One region of the Robertmurraya sp. genome, then DNA from elsewhere that is predicted to be linked to it. Evidence: riboswitches for the same ligand, from Rfam matches in the RefSeq annotation. Region 1 holds a riboswitch; the other holds the start of a gene.
The links. A riboswitch is a leader RNA that binds a small molecule or an ion and turns the genes downstream of it on or off. The one in region 1 is predicted to bind cobalamin.

Region 2: linked by a shared signal. The riboswitch ahead of ACGLXV_RS18590 (ribonucleoside-diphosphate reductase subunit alpha) and the one ahead of ACGLXV_RS04070 ((2Fe-2S) ferredoxin domain-containing protein) in region 1 are both predicted to bind cobalamin.

The regions. Positions count from the first base shown of each region.
Region 1 covers NZ_JAKFCQ010000035.1:5,119-11,160, forward strand. The annotation lists gene ACGLXV_RS04055 (sirohydrochlorin chelatase) at 1-315, opposite strand, end outside; gene cobJ (precorrin-3B C(17)-methyltransferase) at 470-2,047, opposite strand; gene ACGLXV_RS04065 (HoxN/HupN/NixA family nickel/cobalt transporter) at 2,048-2,761, opposite strand; gene ACGLXV_RS04070 ((2Fe-2S) ferredoxin domain-containing protein) at 2,765-3,148, opposite strand; cobalamin riboswitch at 3,261-3,448, opposite strand; cobalamin riboswitch at 3,585-3,777, opposite strand; gene ACGLXV_RS04075 (multidrug effflux MFS transporter) at 3,994-5,226, opposite strand; gene ACGLXV_RS04080 (putative zinc-binding protein) at 5,510-5,863, opposite strand.
Region 2 covers NZ_JAKFCQ010000149.1:18,064-24,105, reverse strand. The annotation lists gene aroQ (type II 3-dehydroquinate dehydratase) at 1-107, shown strand, start outside; gene ACGLXV_RS18600 (TetR/AcrR family transcriptional regulator) at 145-1,005, opposite strand; gene ACGLXV_RS18595 (DHA2 family efflux MFS transporter permease subunit) at 1,189-2,730, shown strand; cobalamin riboswitch at 3,212-3,409, shown strand; gene ACGLXV_RS18590 (ribonucleoside-diphosphate reductase subunit alpha) at 3,738-6,023, shown strand.

The DNA of each region.
Region 1 (6,042 bases):
AATCCCGATCGGTCTCCCGTATGTAAACGAAACATGAGGATATTTCTCCTTTGCTTCGTCAATCGCACCAGGGATGTGAATTTTGGAATGCCCCGCTTGAAGGAGCATAATCGGGATCACCGCGATATCCGTAGCACCTTTTTCTACACATAAGTCGATCCCCTGTCCAACGGTTGGTCTCTCGAACTCTAGAAAACATGTTTCAACTAATATGGACTCATCAACACTTGGTCTTAAGTTCTGAATAAATTCTCGGATTTGATCATTGCCTTCGTGGTCTCTGCTTCCATGTCCAACGAAAAGAATAGCCTTCATGTTATTCCTCCTTAAATGGGTTTGTGTTTTGCTTTTTATGGCTGGCTTTTGTGATTAAATGGTTTCGTAATTTGATGAAGGACGTTATCTCAAAAAAAATCGCTCCATAACGTTCTACATCTGTAAATAAAGAGAAACTCTGTATGCACTCTCCCTAATCCCCACAAGGTGCAAGCTCTATTTTTAGCGAAGGTGACACATCCTGAAATTCAAATCCGCACACCTTTTTCACTCGCTTAAAGAATTTATGGAAACGCTCATTCGGATGGCCTTTTTCCTTGTATTCCTGAACGATTCTCTCCACAAGTTCGACGATTTCATCTGGGGAAATCCCCTCTGCGACAATTTGTCCAGAGTGAGCGTTTCTTCCAATCGTTTTTCCACCCAAAAATAGATCAAAGGCTCCTTTTCGAAAGACGATTCCGATATCTTCGCGAACGGCACCAAAACACGCCATTCCGCATCCGTTAAAGCCTATTTTCATTTCCTTAGGCAGATCCATTCCACCAAGTCTTGCTTGTAACGCCTCTGCATAAGGAATGCTATCCTTCTTTTCTCCTTCACAAAAATCGCAGGCCTTCAGTGTCAATACCTCGCCAACAGGGGCAAGAAGAAAACCTACCTCTTCAAGCTCACTTACAACAAGATCTGGGTTAGAGGTTGGAACTTGAAGCTTAATATGATGGTCCTGGGTATACTCCATGCTTCCTTCATCACCAACAATCTCAGCTAGTGTGATCATTTGCTTCGGGGTAAATTTTTTGTTCGCAACACCTGGACTAACCGATACTTCAAAGATTGATTGAATGGGTTGTTGGATGTACTCTTTTGGTTGATTGCTTTCTCCTAAAATTAGCTGTAATGCTTCATCCGCGATTTCTCTAGAGGAAGTACCTACCACCACCTGCTCTAACGCCCATGGCTCTGCTTCCTTTTTCAATCGTTGATGGGGTTTCAATGGTTGTTCCTTTTGCCTCAACGTATACTTTCGCTGGTAACCTCTTGGCGTAATCATCAAGTCGTCGTAAAAGAACGTTGACGAGTTTCCAATCAGCACAGTAGTTAACATGCCAATTTCGTGATTCATCATGTCTTCTAATGTGGTGCGCGTAATGCTTTGACGATCACGATAGGCACTTTTTACAAGTCCAACCGGTGTCTCCGGCGATCGGTATTTTAATAGTATCCGCTGTGCCTCGACAATTTGTCGGGTTCTTCTTCCGCTCATTGGGTTATACAAGGCAATCACAAAATCTGCTTGTGCAGCTGCTTCAATTCGTTGTTCAATCAACCTCCAAGGAGTCAGATGGTCACTTAGGCTGATCGTGCAGGCATCATGCATGACAGGGGCTCCCAATAGGGATGCACATGAATTGATGGCTGAGATTCCTGGAATTACTTCAACCTCAACACCCGTGTCTTGCTTCCAGCCTTTTTCAACCAACACTTCGTACACAAGACCTGCCATTCCATAAACACCTGCATCTCCACTAGAGATCACTGCCACTTTTTTTCCGAGCTCGGCCTGCCTCACTGCCTCTTGAGCTCGAGTTACTTCTTCTGTCATCCCTGTGCTAATGATTTCTTGTCCGTCGAGTAGTCTTTCAATCAGTTCCACATACGTTTTGTATCCGATGATCATATCGCTTTCTTGAAGCGCTTTTTTTGCTCGGTCCGTAATATGCTCCTCACTTCCGGGACCAAAACCAATGACTAACAGCTTTCCTTTCAATTACGCTCCTCCTTTCAATAGTTCCGCCATCATAAAAATTCCTAGAACTAAGCTATAGGCTCCTGTTATCGTTCCTAATAGTAAAAACAGCTTGTCTTTCACTCTAGCTTTCATAAATCCCCATGAAAGACAAAACGTAATTCCGATCGTTGCTATGAGTAACCCAAAAACAAATAGAGTCAGTTGAATAAGGGCAACGGTTATATTATCAAGCCCCGTCGCATTAGAAATTATCGCGATCTGAGTCGGACTTTCCACACCAATGCCGTGAAGAATGCCAATAATAAACGCTCCAACGGCACCGAGTTTCGTAGGTGAAAGTTGATTGGTTTTTGTTCCTGATTTCACCTTATTAGCGATGTTATGAAAAAACTCAACAACAATTCTTAGTCGGCTTTTATACTCGTAATCTTTCTTTTGTTGAAAAATCGACCAAATAATAAACATTCCGAGCAAAATAAGGGTGAAGCTAACGAGCATTTCTAGTACTTGCTTCGTTGCATCTGGAAGTTGTAGACCAATATAAATAAATAACACTCCAATAACCATCACAATCATGCCGTGGCCAATGGCATACATCACACCAAGAGTAAGCTGTTTCTTCTTACGCTGCTCACTGCCAACCATGTCGGCAATCGCTGCTACATGATCTCCGTCGATTCCATGCCTCATGCCAATAAACACAGCAAGCAGTGCAAACATGATAAATTCCATAGGTCATACCTCTTCTTTCACTTTTTTCGAAATTCCCTCAATACTATCTGAGTTTTCAGGTGCTACGAAGCCTTCCTGGTCGTATGTATAAATAACAGATTCTTCTAGTATCTTTCCTTGTGCGAGATGACTCCGTACGATTTCTCGTCCCATGTCCTCTGTAAGTGCCTTATACCAGATGCCTTCTGGATAAACGATGGTGACACAAGCATCCTTGCATCTTCCATTGCATCTCGTTCTTGTTGTATGAATCTTGTCGTCCAACTCCAACTGCTTAATTTCATCACGAATCGCTTGCGTTACTTCTTCTCCCCCTTTTCTCATGCAACTACTTCCATTACAAATCAAGATGTGATGCTTTGTCCCATTTAAATTCCATGTTGTCATGTTTTCCACTCCCTTACATTTTTTGTAATAAAAAAGCACCCCTACAAATAGAGGTGCATAAGAACATACGCAATGTACATCTTTCTACACATCTACCTATAGTCCCGTAGGTATGTGACACACTTTATAGGCAGGTCTCCTGGCTCTGGTTCCTTGCTTTTGTTACGTCTTCCCGATTTTACTCAGTGACCATTTGTAACAAAGCTCCCCAATACAGTGGCGGGTACCGCGACGGCTTTTCACCGTGCTTCCCTTTTAAGCAAAAGTTTTTTCTTTTGCACCTATCAAGTAAACTATGAAGTTATCAACCCAATGAAAGATTTCCATAAAAAAATCCGCTCACAGGAATGAACGGATGAAACGAAAGCATGAAAAGACAAACAGAAATACGGTCCCTTCTCACCATCGAAACACCTTCTCTATTCCCGGAGAAACTGAAACGTTTAAAAGTAAGACAGGTTTCCTGACTCGTGCTTCCTCCTACTCTAAGACCTTCCCATATCCATACGAATCACGTATGCACACAGTGGATTTCTTATTTCGTCCACACATACAGTTGCGGGTACAGCTCTGGATTTTCACCAGATTCCCTATTAAGCCATTTAGGCATCTTAACTTTCTGGAAAACTATTCAATTAAGCTAGATTCTATATTAGATGAATCTTTCTTATTTTTCAACTACTTATATAACGAACACGACAGATTTCCTACTGAAACGTAACTCACATGGCGAGCCAACCATTAGATATATTGATTAATTTAAATTCATACACATGCACTTCATTTGGTAAATTGAACGATACCTTAAAAGAAAAGACGCTACCCTTTTGGATAGCGTCTAGATATTATACTGAGATTTTTCCGGGTTCTTCGATAGCTGGTTTTTCAACGGAAGCCTTTCGTACGAAAAGAAAATACGATAGAAAAGCTAAAAAGCTAGCACCAAAGATAATGGATCCCATCGGTATGGCTGAATTCTCACCTGCAATCCCTACAAGTGGTGATGAAATAGAGCCGAGGATAAATGGTAACAATCCTAATAGAGCCGACGCGCTACCAGCAATATGCCCTTGTGACTCCATGGCAAGTGAAAACGATGTGGTTCCAATAATCCCGATTGATGCAACGAAGAAGAAGATAGGAATAACAACAGCAATTAATGGTGCCTTTAGTAATAACGCAACAAGAAGAATGGCACCTGAAACATTTGACATGGTCAGACCTATAACTAAAAAAGTCTTTTCAGATATCACGTCAACGAACTTCCCTACTGCCTGACTTCCAAGAATCAAACCAATTCCGTTTAATCCGAATAATAAACTAAATACTTGTGGCGAAACTCCATAAATATTTTGATACACAAATGGAGTACCAGAAACATAAGCAAAAATTCCAGCCACAATAAATCCTTGTGTAAAGGCATATCCCGTAAACTGACGATCTTTTAATAAAGTTCCAAAGTTACTAAAGGTTTGACCTATATTACTAGGAACACGCTTTTCCGTAGGTAGCGATTCTTCCAGCTTTGAAAATACCGTAAAAAATAAAACTAAACCCACAACACTTAAAACGACAAATACTCCCGTCCAATTCGTAAAGGCTAGAATCGCGCCGCCTGCAACAGGAGCGATAATTGGACCAAGATTACTTACTAATGTTAATAACGCAAAAAACTTCGTTAATTCTCTTCCACTAAACTTATCGCGAACGACCGCTCTCGAAATAACGATCCCGCCTGCTGCTGAAAATCCTTGCAAGAAACGAGCCGCAATAAAGAAATAAATATTCGGAGCAAATGCACAAATGGCAGAGGCAACTAAATACATAATAAGGAATATTAATAATGGTTTTTTCCGTCCCTGCACATCACTCATTGGACCGATAATCAATTGCCCCAGCCCTAAGCCTAACAAACAAGAAGTTAAACTAATTTGTACGAAGGATGCCGTTGTACCGAACTCTTCTACAATAGTCGGAAAAGAAGGCAAATACATATCGATGGTAAACGGACCTAAGATCGCCAGAGATCCTAGAAGCAATGCAAGCTGTAAACGCTTTGTACCTGTTAAATTGTTCAAGTTCCTCTCGCCTTTCTTTTTAAATATGAAGATTCATAATTTCCTAAGTTTGTAACTTTACCATTCTATAACATTGCATTACTAAAGTAAATTGTTTCGGTCGTTGAAATATATAATAATTTTGGGGTTTTATTTATTAAGATTTTGTATGCAGTTACAACGTAGTGATAGAAGGGATCGTTACTTTTTTTGTGGTGAGATCAAGTTTGGGTCTTCAGTGGAAGTGCTCGTTTATCAATCTAGAAAAAAAGGATATGTCCAAGGCGAACATACCCTTTATTGATTATATGAGCTCTACTATTCTCTCATAGGTCGTCATAAACACATCTAAGTCTGGGTCTTCCCCTTTTTTCTTTACCACATTAAAATTGGAAAGGTCAAAATGATGGGTTGGCTGAACACCGTGCCTTGCGAGGCAGTTTTTTGTACATGCCAACGGACAGCCATCAATGGCGATGATTTGCCTGCCCGATTTTGCCGTTTTTACGAGTGGTTTTACATCTCCCCCTACACCGGCAATGCATGACATTTCGGCAATGTCCTCCCGATCCATTTTGATTGCGATTAAGTTTGCGGTTTGTGCAGCTGAAGAACAGCCTGAGCATGAATATACCAATGGTAAATGCGTTCTTTTCATCAGAATTCCTCCTTTATATTTCCTTTTTTCAAACTGTTCTGATTTTTATTTACTGTAAAGGAAATGTTGGTTGGATTCTGTGAAAAATGTTACGTTTATCATGTTAATTTAATAGGGATGCGGATAATTTTGATATAAAAACTATGAATTTTTCTGTCAAAAGCTATTTGATAATTAAG
Region 2 (6,042 bases), on a different contig from region 1:
CAGATATTGCTAAAGGTCAGATTAGCGGTTTTGGATGTGACAGCTATTTATTAGGGCTAAGAGCAGCAAAAACTCTTATTGATGAAAAGCAATTGCAAGAAGCTTAAAACAAAAAGCTAGCAGGCCCATGACCTGCTAGCTTTGTTATTTCAGATACGAACGTAAATGTTGTAATTTGGCTTTTCCAAAGTGCCCCTCTAAGGTTGATAAAGCACTTTCCACTACAAATTGCCTCTTATTATTAGGTTGCAAAAGCTCCTCTAGAATGAAATCGAGCAGCTCTGAATACCTCTCGAATTCAGAAACGTTCATCAGTTCCTTTTTAAGAGACATAATTTCAAGTGTTACCTTTTCTTTATAGGATTGCTCTTTCTTATGACAGGAGGGTGACCATTCTTCTAATAACTCAGGAGCTAGAAGTTGTTCCTGAGTTTCTCCTACATCCTTTATAAATGTTAATAATCGATTCACGGAATACCGTACGACTCGTTCCGGATTACTATATAATTTATTTGCCTTTCGTTCATATTTTAGATTATGGTGCAAAATAGCAGTAAACATAATAGCCCCGTCAAGAAGATAGAGTTTTTTACTCTCTCCAAAAATATCATTTAGCCGTTCATATACCCATCTTAATAGTCTTAATTGAATATTACTAATAAACTTCTTTAACTCTACATCATTTAAAAATAATACCTCTTCATACAGAGGAATTAGGTTTGTGGCACGATGTGTCTTAACTTGAAGTGTCATTTGTTTAATAAATATCTCGATATCTGACGGATCTTTTCCGATTAATAGTTCGTTTCTTTCATGCTCAAACTTTTTTTGTATATCTCGGAAAATGGCCATGAGTAGTTCATTTTTTGAAGAAAAGTAATTATAAAATGTTCCTTTAGAAATACTACTATAATCTAAAATGTCTTGAATGGAGGTTGCTTGAAATCCTTTTTCTACAAAAAGCTGATGTGCGGTATTTATCACGTGCTGCTTCCGATCATTCATCGTATCACCTGAATTAGTATTTGGACTCACTGTATAAATGTATAGTAACTTATTTTTCTGAAGGTTACAAACCCATTATTTAGCTGTGTTTTTCCATTGCATTTTTTGTACTGAGGGTATAATATATGTAAAGTGTATAACAGCAGTATATTTTATTGGACTTATAGTATAGGAGGAACATACATGGCTGAAAAACAAGACAAACGGCCGCCATACGGAATTATTGGAGTTCTGTTAATTGGGGCGTTCATTACGTTTTTAAATAACACCTTATTAAATATTGCTTTGCCATCCATCATGAAGGATTTAGAGATAGAAGCTGCCACGGTTCAATGGTTAACTACTGGCTTTATGCTTGTTAACGGGATATTAATTCCGGCTACTGCCTTCTTGATACAGAAATATTCTGTTCGAAATTTATTTTTAGTCGCAATGAGTTTATTTACGATCGGTACTTTAGTTGCTGGTGTGGCTCATGAATTTCCGATTCTTTTAGCTGGACGTATGCTTCAAGCATCAGGATCTGCCATTATGATGCCATTGCTTATGAACGTCATGCTCGTTAGCTTCCCAATTGAAAAAAGAGGAACAGCGATGGGGGTTTTTGGTTTAATCATCATGTTTGCCCCAGCCATTGGACCAACTTTATCTGGATGGATTATCGAACACTATGACTGGAGAATGCTTTTCCACTTTATTACCCCTATTTCAGTATTAGTGTTATTAATCGGATTCTTCCTTTTAAAAGATAAGAAAGAAAAGAGCAATCTTCGTTTAGACTTTTTCTCATTAGTTTTATCAAGTATTGGATTTGGTGGGATACTTTACGGCTTCAGTTCGGCAGGAAGCAAGGGTTGGGACAGTCCTCATGTGTACCTGGCTATTGCAGTCGGTTTCATATCGCTAGTAGTATTTATTTTAAAACAAATAAAGCAAGACAATCCGTTGTTAAACTTTAAAGTGTTTAAATACCCAATGTTTGCCTTGTCATCTTCTATTTCCATGGTAACAAACATGGCATTGTTCTCAGGGATGATCCTTATTCCGATTTATGTTCAAACGATTCGTGGAATTTCTCCACTAGACGCGGGGCTAATGCTCCTACCAGGTGCCATCGCAATGGCTATTATGTCACCTATTACGGGGAGATTGTTTGATAAATTTGGTGGTCGAATATTGGCGCTAATTGGTTTAGGAATCACTGTTATCACCACGTATGAGTTTAGTCAGTTAACGGTAGACTTAAGTTATACTCACTTAGTAATACTTTACACGGTTCGAATGATCGGTATGTCATTTGTTATGATGCCTGTTTCAACAAACGGACTAAATCAGCTTCCGACGCGTTTCTATCCACATGGTACGGCAATGAACAATACGTTAAACCAAGTAGCTGGGGCAATCGGAACCGCATTACTAGTTACGGTTATGTCCAATCGTACAGAAACACACGCCAAAGAACTTGCTGACGAAGCCATGAAGACGGCTGCAGGTCAAGGAGCAGGAGCAGCTCAGCCAACTGCTGAAATGATCGCTCAAATGAAAGAGCAGATTATGATGAAGGCGATGCTCGAAGGAATTAATGATGCTTTCCTAGTGGCTACAGGAATTTCTATTGTTGCATTTATCCTCGCATTCTTTATCAAACGGGCAACACAAGCGGAGGATCTAATAGAAGAAAAAGAAGTGTCAAAGGTTGTACCTACAAAGCTAGCTGAAAATTAATAAATGTACGGAAGACCCTCGAAATTGAGGGTCTTCTTTAAAAAATGTAAAAATGAGAATCGCAAGTAAAGCTCTAGAATCGCAAATAAAAATCGGGAATCGCAAATATAGTCTCAGAATCGCAAATAAAAATTGAGAATCGCAAATAAAATCTCAGAATCGCAAATAAATTTTAAAAATCGCAAATAAAAACCAAAACTAGAGAAAAAATCAACTAATCTCCCAAAAAAATCATTTGAAAGATTGAGTTTACCTCTAAATTCCACCCGTTTTATTAAAATCTAGTTCAAAAGACGAGAAAATAAATAAAAATCTACCATTCCCTACAAATACAATATCTCCTTCCCTCACCGCTTAAAGTCAATAACAATATTTTACCCAAATCAACATTTTATACTTGCGTATCTACTAAACTACCGTTACTATTAAGTTTGTAATCTAGATATGGATATACAAAAGTGAAAAAATAACTATATATTGTGTTGTTGCCTTAAGATAAGATGCCGTACGGCTTAATAGGGAATCTGGTGAAAGACCAGAACTGCCCCCGCAACTGTAAATGCTGACAAAATGAACAAGCCACTGTGAAGATTGCTTACGAGATGTAGGTGCCTAAATGGGAAGGGTTCAAAGTAGAGTGAAGCATAAGTCAGGAGACCTATCTTACTTAAGATGTTTCAACTTCTTCGGGGATTTGGGAAGATGAGACGATGGCGACAGAAGACAAAAAAGTATTTTTGCCTGTTTGTCTTTTGCTGAAATCGTTTCATCCGCTCAAGGAACCACTGAGCGGATTTTTTATTAGAAAAGAAAGTATAAGTTTTTGAACTTTGAACAGTGTCTAGCTCCAGCGCCCAGCGACTAGTGTACTTCGCTCTCTTCCCTACGATAAGTCAACATCGGATCGCTTGCGCTCTCCGTGTTTCCTTTATCTCAGTCAAAGGGCTCCAGTCCTGTCGTGCGCAAAACGGGCGCTTGCGCTTTTCAAAATTTCAGGAGGGACGATCATGACAGTAGTAGATGTACTTGAAGATTATAAATCGGTGTTAAAGGCGATTGAAGAGTGTTCTTCAACTTATCAATTAGACGCCACTGAGATGACGAAAATGGTAAATGAATTAGAGGCAGCAAAAAAAGAAGTGAGCCAACAAGCTTTATTTTATTCTTTAAATAAAATCGCGATGGACCAGCCAGATTGGACATTTGTTGCCGCGCGCATATACTTAACCGAATTATACAAACAAGCTTCGCAAAATCGAAAATACGATTCATCACATACATATGGGAACTTTTACGATTTGCTAGAAACGTTAACAGAGAAAGGGATCTACTCTCCTAAACTGCTGCAAATGTATACAGAGGGAGAAATTAAAGAATTAGCAGTGGCAATCAGTCCAGAACGAGATAAGCTTTTCAACTATATTGGACTGTTTTTATTTGCTGATCGTTACCTTGCAAGAGATCATGATAGAAATGTATATGAGTTACCGCAAGAAAGATTCATGGTTATTGCGATGACCATCATGATGAATGAATCTAAAGGCAAAAGACTAGAGTTAGTAAAAGAAGCTTACTGGGCTCTTAGCCATTTATATATGACGGTAGCAACACCAACCTTATCAAATGCAGGGAAGAACTTTGGTCAGCTGTCCTCTTGTTTTATCGACACAGTGGATGATTCGCTAGACGGCATTTATCTAAATAACTGGGACATCGCTCGCTTAAGTAAAGAAGGCGGCGGCATCGGAATTTATTACGGAAAGGTTCGTGCGCTAGGTTCCGATATTAAAAGGTTCAAAGGGATGTCCTCTGGAGTCGTGCCATGGATCCGCTTGATTAATGACACTGCCGTTAGCGTGGACCAGTTAGGTCAAAGACAAGGGGCAGTTGCCATTTATTTAGATGTATTCCACAAAGACGTGATGAATGGCTTCCTTGAACTAAAGACCAATAATGGGGACGAGAGAAGAAAGGCTCATGATATTTTTACAGGAGTCACAATCCCCGATTTATTTATGGAAAAGCTTCTGGAGAAAGATGAAAGCGGAAGAAGCATTGGAGAATGGCATACATTTTGTCCGCATCAGGTGAAGCAGTTGATGGGCTGGAAGGATGAAAACGGAACACCTCTTGGTCTAGAGGATTTTTACGATGAAAAAGATCGAAAGTATTTTACAGAAAAATACGAAGAAGCTGTGAATCAGCCACTCTTACCAAGAAAAACCTACCGTGCGATGGATATTATGGCCCGAATTATGGTGGCACAGCTCGAAACAGGTACACCTTATATGTTCTATCGAGATGAGGTGAATCGTCAAAATCCTAACAAGCGTGCAGAAGGAAGAACGTCTATCTACTGCAGTAATTTATGTACAGAAATCGCCCAAAACATGTCGAGTACAACGATTGTAAAAGAATACAAGGACGAAGATGGCAATCTAGTAATCGTGAGAAAGCCCGGAGAATTTGTTGTATGTAATCTGTCATCTATCAATCTGGCAAAGGCTTATGGTGCCAATGAGCTCGAACGATTAATAAAGATTCAGGTTCGTATGCTAGACAATGTCATCGATCTTAATACGATTCCAGTCGGACAAGCCGAACTAACAAACCAAAAATACCGTGCTGTCGGTTTAGGAACATTTGGGTGGCATCATCTTTTGGCATTACAATCCATTCATTGGGAATCAGAGGAAGCGGTCCAATTTGCAGATGAACTATATGAAAATATTGCGTATTATACGATTCGAGCTTCTATGGAGCTTGCCGTAGAAAAAGGAGCCTTCAGTCAATTTGAGACGTCAGAATGGGCTTCAGGAAAATACTTCGAGCGAAGAAATTACACTTCTGAGCGTTGGAGTGAACTAAAGGAACAAGTAAAGACAAACGGTATTCGTAATGGCTGGCTGATGGCGATTGCTCCGAATTCTTCCACTGCGAAAATTGGCGGCTCTACAGATGGAATTGATCCGTTGTACGCAGTTGAATATGCGGAGGAAAAGAAGAACTTTAAGTTCAAGGTAACCGCACCTGACTTGAACCATCGCACATACACGTACTACCGAAGAGCAAGGCATGAGTTAGACCAAGTGTGGAGTATTCGCCAAAACGCTGCTCGTCAACGCCATATCGACCAATCGATCAGCTTTAACTTGTATGTGAGACATGATATTAAAGCGAAGGATTTGCTTAATTTACACGTAGAAGCTTGGAAGCAAGGGTTAAAAACAACGTATTACGTAAGAAGTACCTCGCAGTCGGAGATTGAAGAATGTGAAGCTTGCCATAGCTAAGCTTGAAAGGAGAAGTGAC